DNA from 4 places in the Streptomyces sp. NPDC089424 genome. Region 1 is predicted to be linked to each of the others. Evidence: riboswitches for the same ligand, from Rfam matches in the RefSeq annotation. Region 1 holds a riboswitch; each other region holds the start of a gene.
What was found. A riboswitch is a leader RNA that binds a small molecule or an ion and turns the genes downstream of it on or off. The one in region 1 is predicted to bind cyclic di-AMP.
Positions count from the first base shown of each region.

Region 2: it holds a riboswitch for cyclic di-AMP, as region 1 does, so the genes downstream of both, ACIP2X_RS02295 (peptidoglycan DD-metalloendopeptidase family protein) here and ACIP2X_RS31435 (transglycosylase SLT domain-containing protein) in region 1, are expected to answer to the same signal.
Region 3: it holds a riboswitch for cyclic di-AMP, as region 1 does, so the genes downstream of both, ACIP2X_RS14300 (C40 family peptidase) here and ACIP2X_RS31435 (transglycosylase SLT domain-containing protein) in region 1, are expected to answer to the same signal.
Region 4: it holds a riboswitch for cyclic di-AMP, as region 1 does, so the genes downstream of both, ACIP2X_RS35155 (transglycosylase family protein) here and ACIP2X_RS31435 (transglycosylase SLT domain-containing protein) in region 1, are expected to answer to the same signal.

Region 1 covers NZ_JBIVHU010000009.1:104,672-107,871, forward strand. Annotated here, with positions in the region: gene ACIP2X_RS31425 (carboxymuconolactone decarboxylase family protein) at 15-476, shown strand; gene ACIP2X_RS31430 (HAD family hydrolase) at 542-1,420, shown strand; gene ACIP2X_RS31435 (transglycosylase SLT domain-containing protein) at 1,384-1,866, opposite strand; cyclic di-AMP (ydaO/yuaA leader) riboswitch at 1,870-2,047, opposite strand; gene ACIP2X_RS31440 (CocE/NonD family hydrolase) at 2,329-3,200, opposite strand, start outside.
Region 2 covers NZ_JBIVHU010000001.1:551,808-555,007, forward strand. Annotated here, with positions in the region: gene ACIP2X_RS02290 (tyrosine-protein phosphatase) at 1-666, opposite strand, end outside; cyclic di-AMP (ydaO/yuaA leader) riboswitch at 1,068-1,233, shown strand; gene ACIP2X_RS02295 (peptidoglycan DD-metalloendopeptidase family protein) at 1,238-2,233, shown strand; gene ACIP2X_RS02300 (SGNH/GDSL hydrolase family protein) at 2,456-3,200, shown strand, end outside.
Region 3 covers NZ_JBIVHU010000002.1:1,503,282-1,506,481, forward strand. Annotated here, with positions in the region: gene ACIP2X_RS14290 (TetR/AcrR family transcriptional regulator) at 1-194, opposite strand, end outside; gene ACIP2X_RS14295 (ABC transporter permease) at 311-1,318, shown strand; cyclic di-AMP (ydaO/yuaA leader) riboswitch at 1,891-2,093, shown strand; gene ACIP2X_RS14300 (C40 family peptidase) at 2,097-2,570, shown strand.
Region 4 covers NZ_JBIVHU010000011.1:102,029-105,228, reverse strand. Annotated here, with positions in the region: gene ACIP2X_RS35165 (cytochrome P450) at 1-362, shown strand, start outside; gene ACIP2X_RS35160 (transglycosylase family protein) at 508-1,584, shown strand; cyclic di-AMP (ydaO/yuaA leader) riboswitch at 1,791-1,970, shown strand; gene ACIP2X_RS35155 (transglycosylase family protein) at 1,974-2,672, shown strand; gene eno (phosphopyruvate hydratase) at 2,969-3,200, shown strand, end outside.

The DNA.
Region 1 (3,200 bases):
CAGGAGGCACCACCATGCAGGCACGGATGACGAACCCGGCGTACGTCCTCCCGGGCGCGCTGAAGGGCATCGGGACGCTCCTCCAGGCCATCGGGGAGAGCGGGCTGGACCGGGAGGTCGCGGAACTGGTCGGGCTGCGGGTCAGCCAGATCAACGGCTGCGGCGCCTGCGTCCACGGACATGTCGACAATCTGCGCAAAGCGGGCGCAAGCGAGGAGCGCATCGCCTCGGTCGCCGCCTGGCGGCACGCGCCTTTCTACAGCGACGCCGAGCGCACCGCGCTGACCCTCGCGGAGACCGTGACGCGGCTGGCCGACCGGTCCGAGGAGGCGGTTCCGGACGGGTTGTGGGACGAGGTCGCCGACCACTTCGACGAGAGGGAGCTGTCGGCGCTGATCCTGACCGTCTCCCTGACGAACCTGTTCAACCGCGTCAACACCACGATCAAGGAGCCCGCGGGCACCACGTGGGGGTGAAAAGCGGACAGTGGGAAGGTAGTTGGGAATGAACGGTGGGGGTCCGGTGTCCGTATTCTCTGATCATGGCCGCACCCACCGCATATGCCGCGCGCACCGAGTACGCGCGCACCGACTACGCCCTCATCGCCACTGACCTGGACGGAACGCTGCTCCGCGGCGACGACACGGTCTCCGACCGCTCGCTCGCCGCGCTCGCGCGGGTCTCGGCGGCCGGGGCCCGGCATCTGGTGGTGACCGGCCGGCCGGCGCCGCGGGTGCGGCCGCTGCTGGAGATCCTGGGCGGCGGCGGGCTCGCGGTGTGCGGCCAGGGCGCCCAGCTGTACGACGTCGGCGCGGACCGTCTGCTGTGGTCCGTCACGCTGGACCGGGAGCTGGCCGAGACGGCGCTCGGCAAGATCGAGGCCGAGGTCGGCCAGGTGTACGCGGCCGTCGACCAGGACGGCGTCGACGGGCTCACCCTCATCGAGCCGGGCTATCTGATGCCGCACCCCACGCTGCCCGCGGTGCGGATCGATCGCCGCGACGACCTGTGGTGCGCGCCGATCAGCAAGGTGCTGCTGCGCCATCCGTCCCTGTCGGACGACGAGTTGGCCGCGGTGGCCCGCGCGGTGGTCGGCTCGCTCGCGACCGTCACCATGTCGGGGCCGGGGACGGTCGAGCTTCAGCCGTGCGGCATCACCAAGGCGACGGGGCTGGCGCTGGCGGCCCGGCATCTGGGCCTGGGCCCGGAACGGACCATCGCCTTCGGGGACATGCCCAACGACATCCCGATGTTCGACTGGGCCGCGTACGGCGTGGCCATGGCCAACGCCCACCCCGAGCTCAAGGCGGTGGCCGACGAGGTCACCCTGTCGAACGAGGACGACGGCATCGCCGTCGTCCTCGAACGGCTGCTGGCCGAGGCTCAGTACGGGCCGAAGACGTTGTCGATGGAGCCGTAGCGGTCGGCCGCGTAGTTGCAGGCGGCGGTGATGTTGGCGACCGGGTCGTACGGGTCGTACGCCGTGCCGGTCACGTGGTAGGCCTCGAAGGTCGGGTCGATGACCTGGAGCAGGCCCTTGGACGGGGTGCCCTTGGCGGCGTTGGAGTCCCAGTTGTTGATGGCCTTCGGGTTGCCGGACGACTCGCGCATGATGTTGCGGTAGATGCCGTTGTACGACCCGGGAATGCCGTTCTGTGCCATGACGTCGAGGGACTGGCGGATCCAGCCGTCGAGGTTGTTCGTGTAGTACTTGACGGTCGAGGGCATGGCCGTGGGCGCGGCCGCGGAGGCGCTGGTGGCGCCGATCAGCGGCAGGGCGAGTACGGCGGCGCCGGTGCCTGCGACGGCGAGCCTGCGGGCGATGCGGGCAGTGCGGGTACGACTGATCTGACCGTTTGCAGCCATGGGGACTGTCCTCTCCGGCGCCTGCGAGGTGAGCTGTCGGGTTCGGGCGGGGAGCTGCCCGGCCGCCTCTTGCGAGTGCGACTTCACCCCGAGCCGTTCCGGTGTGCCGTGGTGTGCGGCGTCCGGTCCGGCGGCCTACCTGGGTCCCCCGCTCCTGCCGTGCGGTGAGTGAGTCCGTCATGGGTGGCGCGGGCGGCGGCAGGATTCGGCGTTCCGCCCGACTGGCCCGGAACGTATGCGAGAGCACATGTCCGAAACAAGTGGTCGTTTCACCTATCGCAGGATTTGATCTTCGAAAGGCGACTTGGCCGCTCGTGATCCTTTGCAGCCGAAAAGAGTCAACTCGGCCGTGCGCAAAGGCGGATCGCGGCAGCCGTGTAAGGGACTCGTGAAGACGCCCGAGTGAGCCAACTCACGTGCGGGCAGAAGAATGGCAAATCGGGCAATAGGCCCAAGTCCTAGTCAACCGGCGGTCCGTGGAATGCGCTTCTCCCACGTGCGATGAAAGACCACCTCGGTGCCATGGGTGCAAATCACCTCATTTGAGGTCAAAAACTCCTCCGCGGTGCAGGTGATCTCCGCACGCGTGCGGACCGTCGTGTCCCAGGCGAGTTCCGGGCGGTGCAGCCGGATCGTCCAGTCCGAGCGGGTACGGGCGGACAGCGGATCGGCCTCGCGGACCGCGTACGTCTCCCGCGTGTCCTCGGTGAGCTCCAGCCCGTCGGGGTACGCGCGCGGGTCGCCGTGGCCCGGACGGACCTCCAGCCGCCACTCGCCCTTGGCCACGTCCCGCACCACCAGCCGCTCGGGGTGCGGTTCGTCGAGGGTGGCCGCCTCGGCGGCGCCGAGGGGTGCGGACTGCTCCGGTTCCTCGAACGTGAGCGACGGGACCGCGGTACACGCGCGTACCGGCAGTTCGAGAGTGCTGCCGGCCGGATCCACGGTGAAGCCGGCCGCCGAGTCCGGCTGGGGCCAGATCCAGGGCCAGTACGCGGAGGCGAGGGAGAGGCGGATGCGGTGGCCGGGCGGGAAGGCGTACCCGATGCCGTCGAGCTCGACCGTGACGTCCTCGGTGGCCCCCGGGGTCCACGGCACGGCCCGGTCCCGCCCCTCGCGCGCCGACAGGTTCAGCACCCCGCGCGTCACCAGCGTCGAGGAGCCGTCCGGCGTCACGTCGCACACGCGCGCGACCACCTGCCCGCGCGGCACCTGCGAGGTCAGCCGCAGCCGCACCCGTGGCCGCCCCAGTACCCAGGTCTCGCGCGCCACCGCGAAGTCGAAGTTCGCCCCGCGCGCGTCCTCCTCCCGCTGGTCCGGCGGCAGGTCGGCCTCCC
Region 2 (3,200 bases), on a different contig from region 1:
CGCGTCGAAGAGCGGGCTGAGCAGCTCCATGACCTCCGGGGAGTAGGCGGAGGCGGAGCTGCCGCCCCGGTGCACCTTGTAGCGGCGGTGCTTGGCGTTGGACTCCAGGTAGTCGGCGAGGATCGCCTCGCGCTCCACGCCCACCGCGAGCAGCGTGACGGCGATCGACAGGCCGGCGCGGTCCTTGCCCGCCGCGCAGTGCATCAGCGCGGGGACGCTGTCCTCGGCGAGCGCGTGCAGCACCCGGGAGTGCTCGGCGGTGCGCTCCGTGACGATCGCGCGGTACGAGGTGATCATCCGGTCCGCCGCCTTGCCGTCGGACAGGACCTCGCGCAGCTGCTCCAGATCGCCGTCCCGGACCATCTTCCAGAACTCGGCGCCGTCGGCGGGGTCCGTCAGCGGAAGGTTCACGTTGCGCACACCCGGCAGCTCCACGTCCGGGCCCTCCAGCTTCTGGTCCGCGGCGTTGCGGAAGTCGAAGATCGTGTGCAGCTCCAGGGAGGCCAGGAACACGGCGTCCTGCGCGGTGGCGTGCGCGAGGTGGCCGCTGCGGAACAGCACTCCCTGCCGCACCCGGCGCCCGTCCACCGTCGGCAGCCCGCCCACGTCACGGAAGTTGCGCACTCCGGCCAGTTCGGGCTCGGTCGACGGCACCTGCTGCGTCACGGGGGCTCCCTCCCATCGGCCCCGCCGGCGCGACTCGTCGGCGGGCACGCCTTGACGATACGACACGCGATCTGGCGGCAACACGCCTCGTATGTCTCTTCTGTCCTTTCTGTCTCAATAGTGGGATTCGCTCCAACTCGTTCTGGAATGAGGAAGCCTGGAGCAGTGTCACGTGAGCAGCGTCATATTCGTGACCGAGCGTCGCTCGTCATGCTCACGTAATTCACATGCCTTCAAGGGCGTTTACGGAATGCACATGTGCCCCACTGCACGGAGTGTGACCGTAAATCGGGCGAACGGATCACGAAAACGGCGTTCCGGTGAAACCTCTTGCTTGTCCCGTTGCGTCTCGGTCGCTTACGTTCCACCCGATCCGGACGGACGCCGAATCCTGCCGCCGCCCGGTGCCCGCGCTAACTCACCCGTGTTCGGCAGGAGCGGGGGACCCACAGGTACAACTGCCTGTTCCGGTCTCCGGAACGGCTTGGGGTACAGCCGCGTCCCCACGCGGCCGGACATCTCCAGTCCGCACCCGACAGCTCACCTCGCAGGCGCCGGAGAGGAATTCGCCATGCCCGCGAAGGGTAAGCACCGCCGTCCCAAGTCCCAGCGCTTCACCCGCTCCATCGCCGTCGCCGGAACCGGTGGCGCCGCACTCGCCCTGCCGCTGATGGGGGCCGCCGGCGCCCATGCCGCCCCTGTCCCGTCCGCCGCGGAGAAGGCCGTCTCGTCGATCCCGGTCCAGAAGACGGCAGTTCGGCAGCAGGTCACCGAGAAGCAGTCCGCCGCGAAGCAGGCCACCGCGCAGAAGTCGGCCGCCCGGACGTACTCCGTGAGGGTGGGCGACTACCTCTCCAAGATCGCCGACGAGCAGGATGTCAGCGGTGGCTGGCAGCGGCTCTACGAGGACAACCGGGAGGCGGTCGGCGAGAACCCCTCGCTCATCCACCCCGGTCTGAAGCTCACGATCGGCGAGCGGGCCGAGTCGGGCGCCGACGAGCCGGCCTCGTCGTCCTCCGGCTCCTCCGAAGCCGAGTCCTCGGCGTCCACGGCGTCACCGTCCTCCGAGAGCTCCGAGAGCTCCGAGCCCGCGGCTGAGGCGCAGGCGCCCGAGCCCGCCGCCGCCGAGGCCCCGGCCGCCGACACCGCCGCGGCCGCCGGCTACTCCGCCCCCGTGGACGGCGCCGGCGTCGGCACCGCCTACCGCGTGGCCGGCAGCATGTGGGCCAGCGGCTACCACACGGGTGTCGACTTCGCCGCCGCGAGCGGTACGCCGCTCAAGTCCGTCGGCGCGGGCACGGTCGTCTCCGCGGGCTGGGCCGGTTCCTACGGCAACCAGGTCGTCATCAAGCTCGCCGACGGCTTCTACGCCCAGTACGCCCACCTCTCCTCGCTGTCCGTCTCCAGCGGTCAGAGCGTGACCGGGGGCCAGCAGATAGGCCTGTCGGGCTCCACCGGCAACTCCACCGGCCCGCACCTGCACTTCGAGATCCGCACCACCCCGGACTACGGCTCGGACGTCGACCCGGTCGCCTACCTCGCCTCCAAGGGCGTGACGGTCGGCTGACGCACGCCCCCCGGTACATGGCCGAAGGCCGGACCCCGCTTCCGGGGTCCGGCCTTCGGTGTACCCGCCGTCGGGCGCACCGGCCTTATTCCGCAGTTGACCAATCCTTTGGCCGTGGCCTTTCTCACCGTCCGTCAACCCCTGCCTACGGTCGCGTAGGTCACATTCGAACAGGAATCATGTCCCGACGTGGCAGACGATTCGAAGAGTGACAGCACATCAGTGATCGGGTCGTACGTGGCGGTGGGGGACAGCTTCACCGAGGGCGTCGGCGACCCCGGACCGGACGGGGCGTTCGTCGGCTGGGCCGACCGTCTCGCCGTACTGCTCGCGGACCGCCGGGCCGAGGGCGACTTCCAGTACACCAACCTCGCCGTGCGCGGCAGGCTGCTCGACCAGATCGTGGCGGAGCAGGTCCCGAGGGCCGCGGAACTCGCCCCGGACCTGGTCTCGTTCTGCGCCGGCGGCAACGACATCATCCGTCCCGGCACCGACCCCGACGACGTGGCGGAGCGCTTCGAGCGCGGGGTCGCCGCGCTGACCGCCACCGTGGGCACCGTCCTCGTGACCACCGGCTTCGACACCCGCGGCGTTCCCCTGCTGCGGCATCTGCGCGGCAAGATCGCCACGTACAACGGCCACGTACGCGCCATCGCCGACCGGTACGGCTGTCCCGTGCTCGACCTGTGGTCGCTCAAGTCCGTGCAGGACCGGCGCGCCTGGGACCACGACCGGCTGCACCTGTCGCCCGAGGGGCACACCCGCGTGGCCCTGCGCGCCGGTCAGGCCCTGCGCCTGGCCGTCCCCGCCGACCCGGAGCAGCCGTGGCCGCCGCTTCCGCCGCGCGGTGCCCTCGACGTGCGCCGGGACGACGTCCACTGGGCGCGTGAGTACCTGGTGCCCTGGATCGGCCGACGGCTGCGCGGCGAGTCGTCGGGCGACCATGTCACCGCCAAGGGTGTGCTGT
Region 3 (3,200 bases), on a different contig from region 1:
TCGGCGACGATCGCCGCGATCAGCTCCTCCTTGCCGCTGAAGTAGCGGTAGACGGCGCCCGCGGAGAGGTTCACCTCCTTGAGCACGTCCTGCATCGACGTGGCGTGGAAGCCGTTGCGGGCGAAGCAGACGGCGGCGCCGTCGAGGATCTGCCGGCGGCGGGCGTCGAGGTGTTCCTGGGATACACGAGCCATGTCCCGAATGTAGAACGAACATTCTTTCTTGACAAGGGCACGCCCTTCGGCGCACGGTGGTGAAGCCAAAAACGAACGATCCTTCTTTTTGAGGCGTCCACCCTAGGGGGAACTCCATGTCCACGCCAACCGGCACGCAGCCCACCCGACCCGGCGCCCGGCAGGTCGTCGCGGTCGTCGTCCTCGTCCCGCTCGTGGCGGCGCTCGCGCTGTGGGCCTTCGCCTGGCCGGCCGCCCGGACCGCGCCGCACGACCTGCCGCTCGGTGTCGCGGGTCCGGCCACCGCCACCGCGCAGGTCGAGCGGCAGCTGGCACGGCATCCGGGCGCCTTCGAGGTCCACCGGTACGCCGACGAGGCCGCCGCCCGCGAGGCCGTCGAGGACCGGACGGTGTACGGCGCCGTCGTCGTCACCGCCCAGGGTCCCGAGCTGCTGACCGCCTCGGCCGCCGGCCCGGTGGTCGCGCAACTGCTCCAGCAGGCGATGTCCGCCGACGGCACCCCGCCGCGGACGGTGGACGTGGTGGCCGCCCCGGAGACCGACCCGCGGGGCGCCGCACTTGCCGCGAGCGTGCTGCCGCTGGCGCTGGGCGGGATCGCGGCGGGCGCGGCCGTCTCCGTGCGGGGGCTGCGCGGGATCCGGGCGGTGACCGCACTGGTGGGCGCGTCCGCGCTGGTCGGCGTCGGCGCCGCCGCGATCGCGCACAGCTGGCTGGGGGTCCTCACCGGGAACTGGTGGGCCGAGGCCGCCGTCCTCGGGCTGTCCACGCTGGCGGTGAGCGGCGCCGTCGCGGGGCTAGCCGCCCTGGTGGGCCGCGCCGGGATCGCCGTCGCTGGCGGCACGCTGATGCTGTTCGGCAACCCGCTCTCGGGGGCGGCGTCGGCGCCGCAGATGCTGCCCGAGCCCGCCGGGACGATCGGCCAGTGGCTGCCGCCGGGCGCGGGGACGACGCTGCTGCGCTCGGTGTCGTACTTCGACGGCGCGGCCTCCCTCGGCCCGGCTCTCACCCTCACCTGGTGGGCCGCGATCGGGCTCGGCGCGGTACTGCTGGGCAGCGCGCTGAAGTCCCGTACCGGGGCGGCGCGCGAGGTCGTGGCCGAGCGGGAGCCCGCGCCGGCACTCTGACCACGGACCGGCCGTGCGCCCCGCTGTAGCGGACGGGGCGCACGGCCTCTTCGCGTCCCGGCCGATCGGGTGACGGCCGGTCAGCCGGACCGTGTCGGCCGGCACGGCGTGCGACGGCGACCGAGTCGTGGACCGCGCGCCCGCCAAGGCGCCGGTGCGCGGAGATCGTCATGGAGCGCCACTTGTGCGCGCCGACGCCGTTGCACCGCGCTCCGACAGGTGCGGCAGGACCGATCCACCCGCCGCCGTCCCGGGTCACCGGGTGTCATGACGGTTCGTGCGGCCGGGAGTTGAAACGGACCAAAAGGGCTACCGCCGTCCGGATGACTTCCCCCTCCTTTTTCGGTGCCCTTGCGGTTGCGCAACGCGACCTGCCTCGGGGCGTGATGAGGCCTTCCGTCGCTGGTCCGGGGTGGCGTGGCGCCCTTGACACCGGTTCGAACAGGGGGATGTCCACCCGAACGGGTGAGTGGTGAGTAACGCCACAAATCCCCGATTGCGTTGGGATTTTCGGACTTCCGTGAGTCAAGATCCCTGACTGACGACAAGCCCCCGCCGCCGCGGCGGGGCGGTCCGGGCGGACGCCGAGTCCTGCCGCCGCCCGGATGACCGGTCGACAGGAGTGGATCGGCAGGAGTGGAGGACCCAAGCACGACGGGTCGCCGGAGCGCAATCTCCGAGCGTCCCTTGGGGTGAAGCCGTGGCAACGCGGCCGGGCTACTTCGCCAGCCCGAATCCGACAGGTCATCCTTCACAGGCGGCTGACGAAGGGTTGCGCATGACCGCGCTCAATCGTGTCCCGTCGCTGATGGCCCGTGCCGGTACGGCCTCGGCCCTCACCCTCGCCGCGGTGGGCGGCTCCGTCGTGGCTCCGGGCCTCGCCTCCGAGGCCGCGGCCGCCACGACGGCGACGAAGGCACTCCAGATCGCCGCCTCGAAGAAGGGCGCCCCCTACAGGTGGGGCGCCACCGGGCCGCGCAGGTTCGACTGCTCCGGGCTGACCCTGTACTCGTTCAAGAAGGCGGGCAAGAAGCTGCCCCGCACGGCCGCCCAGCAGTACAACAAGACCCGCCACATCGGGGCCAGGAGCCGCAAGGCCGGCGACCTCGTGTTCTTCCACTCCGGGTCGAACGTCTACCACGTGGGGATCTACGCCGGGAAGGGGAAGATCTGGCACGCCCCGAAGACCGGGGACGTGGTGCGGCTCCAGAAGATCTGGACCAAGAGCGTCTGGTACGGCCGGGTCAAGTGACCCCCGGGTGGCGGTGGCGGCGCCCGGAGGGGACGCCGCCGCCCCGCCCGTGACGCGGGCTCGGCACGACGCGTCGGCGGGTTCGCGCCGAGAACGACCCGCGGGACGCCCGTGACGCCCTCCGGGGCACGGGCGTCCCGCCGCCCGTGACGCCCTCCGGGGCACGGGCGTCCCGCCGTGCGGGGCTACGGCACAGGAGCCCCGGCTGGGGCCCGTGGCGCCGTCGGGCGGGCACAGGGCCCGGGGCGACGCGGACTCGCACCGAGGGCTGCCGCCGGGTCGCCCTGGACGACGAGGGCCCGCGCCGGCCCGCCCGAGCCCGGCAGTCCCGCCCGGCTCCGGCCCTCCGCGACCGCCGTGACGCCGCAACGTGCCCGTCCGTGCCGCCGGCTCCGTGTCCGGCCCGCGGCGCGTCGGAGCGCACAGCGCGTACCCCGGAGCGCCCGGCGCCGCTCCTCGCCGGATCCCCGCGTCTCTGCCCCCGAAGAGCTACGGCTCCTGCTGGCCGCCCAGGCGGGCCGGGACCGTCCAGGGCAGTTCGATGGACACCGTCTTGCCGCCCTCGCGGGTCAGGCGGACTCTGCGAACGTGCCCCTTCGTGCTGCCAGGTCTGTGTCCGGCCCGCGGGGC
Region 4 (3,200 bases), on a different contig from region 1:
TCGCCACCTGGCGGTTCGCCACCCAGCCGCTCACCATCGGCGGCCAGGACATCGCACCCGGCGACCCGGTCCTCGTCGTGCTTGCCGCCGCCGACCGGGATCCGGAGCGGTTCGCGGACCCGGACACGCTCGATCTCGCCCGCCGTGACAACCAGCACCTCGGTTACGGCCACGGCCTCCACTACTGCCTCGGGGCGCCGCTGGCCCGTCTGGAGGGCCGGACCGCGCTGGCCACCCTCCTGACCCGCCTCCCCGACCTGCGGCTCGCCGCGGATCCCGCCGAACTGCGCTGGCGGGGCGGGCTCATCATGCGAGGTCTGCGGACGCTGCCGGTGGAGTTCACGCCTGTGCGGGAAAAGTGACGGTCTTTCAACTATGTGATCTTCACGTGATCTGCGCGGCATGAACTTGTGACAAGTGATCGTCTGCCTATACCTTCACCCCTCAGCACGGCCTCTCGGTTTCACCGGCCGCGCAGGTCCCCGCTGTCACGCGAAAGGTCCCCGCATGCTCTCCGGGAACGGTCGTCACCGTCGCCCCCGTCAGGCGCCCGCACTCGTCGTCGCGGCCGGCGTGACCGGCTCCGCCATCGCCCTCCCCCTCCTCGCCGCCACCGGTGCGAGCGCGGCCAGCGGGACGACCTGGGACCGGGTCGCCGAGTGCGAGACCGGCGGCTCCTGGAGCGCCGACACGGGCAACGGCTCCTACGGCGGCCTCCAACTCTCCCAGCGGGACTGGGAGAAGTACGGCGGCCTCACCTATGCCGCGAGCGCGGATCTGGCCAGCCGTTCGCAGCAGATCGCCGTCGCCGAGAAGGTCCTCGAGGACCAGGGCGTCGGCGCCTGGGCTACCTGCGGCCCGCTGGTGGGGCTGGAGGCGGACTCCGAGTCGGCCACCGTCGACACGGGTGTGGTCGGTGACGCGTCCAGTACGCCGTCGTACACGAGAAGCAGCGATACGGGCAGTCTGTCCAACTCGCTCGGATTGTCCAACTCGTCCGGTCACACCTCCTCCGGTGCCTCCGACCGGGACGGTGACGCGAAGGGGTCCGGCAGCTCCCGGGGTGCCGGGGAGTCCCGCACGCCCACGAACTCCGCGAACCCTTCGGAATCCGGCGAATCCACCCCGTCCGGCGGCTCCAGCTCCCCGGGTGCCGAGGGCTCGACCTCGCCCGGCTCCGGCGAGTCCACCGGTTCCAGCGAATCCCCCGAATCGGGCGAATCCCCCTCAAGTTCCTCGCCTTCGGGCGTGCCTTCGAGCACCCCGAGCGCCTCGGACCTCACCGACACGGGCCTCCTCGGCACCGGCAAGCACCGGGGAGGCAGTGCGGACGAGGACGGCGAGCGCGCCGGCGGCTCCTCGGGGCGGCACGCCTCGCGGGACGGTGCCGCCGGGCGTCCGGGCCTCGACGACGCGTACACGGTCCGGGACGGCGACACCCTCTGGGACATCGCCGACTCCCTTGGCGTGCAGGGTGGATGGGCCGCGCTGTACGTCGTCAACCAGGACGCCCTCGGTGGCGACCCCGACCACATCGTCCCCGGTCAGTCGCTGGATGTCGGCGCGGAGTCGGCCGGCAGGTAGGGGCGGGAAACGGCCCGGGAACAGCGGGAGTTCACGTCACACTTCGAGTCGAATGTCCGATTTGGCGAAAGTGTGGGATGAGTCTCAGAAGCCCTGATCGTCTTTGAAATTCCGTCGATCGCCTGTCTACGGTCATGACCGCTCGTCACCACGAGCCCCGGGTGCCGCAACGCCGAATCCTGCCAGCGGCCCTCCGGGAACAGTCGTCGCGTCAAGCGCCGTAGGCAGGAGCGGGGGACCCAAGGTAGGTGCCGGACCCGGCAGTTGAGGAGACTCAGCGCCGGAACCGGCTTGGGGTGAAGCCACGCCTCCCAGTGAGGTGTGGCCGGGCAACTCAACCGGCCCGAACCCGACAGCTCACCTCGCAGGCGTCGGTGAGGGGATCAACCATGCTGTTTTCCAGCAAGGGCAAGCACCGTCGTGCGTCCAGGACCGTTCGCGCCATCGCCGCCGTCGGCGTCACCGGCGCCGCCGCCGTCGCCGCCCCGCTGATGGCGGCCGGCAGCGCCTCCGCCGCCACGGCCTCCGAGTGGGACGCCGTCGCCCAGTGCGAGTCCGGCGGCAACTGGTCCATCAACACCGGCAACGGTTACTACGGCGGTCTGCAGTTCTCCGCCTCCACCTGGGCCGCGTACGGCGGCACGCAGTTCGCCGGCACGGCCGACCAGGCCTCCAAGGAGCAGCAGATCCAGATCGCCGAGAAGGTGCTCGCGGGTCAGGGCAAGGGCGCCTGGCCGGTCTGCGGCACCGGCCTGTCGAACGCCACCTACACCGGCGGCGGCTCCGCCGGCAGCGGCTCCGCCGCCGACGAGTCGCAGAGCACCGGCACCGAGACGCGCGCGACCGAGGAGCAGCCGGCTTCGCGTTCCGCGGAGCGTCCGGCCGCGAAGGAGACCGTCACCACGCCGACCGGCGACAAGGTGAAGAAGGGCGACGGCGAGTACAAGGTCGTCGAGGGTGACACCCTCAGCACCATCGCCGCCGACCACGACGTCAAGGGTGGCTGGGAGAAGCTGTTCCAGCTGAACAAGGACATCGTCGAGGACGCCGACCTCATCTTCCCGGGTCAGCAGCTGCACCTGAAGTAGAACGGTCCGCCGCCGACCCGCCGGAGGCCCCCTGGCTCCCGTGAGGGTCACCCCCCCCCGTCCCCACGGGCTCCCCGCCCCGGTGCGTCTTCCCCCGTACGCACCGGGGCGGGGCTTTTTCGTGTGCCGCTCGCCGTGCGGTGCACCCCCGTCTTTGTTTCGTTCGGAAACAATTTACTCTCGGTTCGGTCCATGAGAGGGGCGACCGGCTGGCCGATCGCACGGAGCCGGTTAGGCTCGTCTCGCAGAGCCGCCGCGGTCCTGCTCATCGCGTCACATCCACGAAGGAGATGCTCGTGCCGTCCATCGACGTCGTCGTAGCCCGGGAAATCCTGGACTCCCGAGGCAACCCCACGGTCGAGGTCGAGGTCGGCCTCGACGACGGCAGCACGGGTCGTGCCGCCGTTCCGTCCGGCGCTTCCACCGGCGCCTTCGAGGCCATCGAACTCCGCGACGGCGACCCCAACCGCTACCTCGGCAAGGGCGTCGAGAAGGCCGTCCTGGCCGTCATCGAGCAGATCGGCCCGG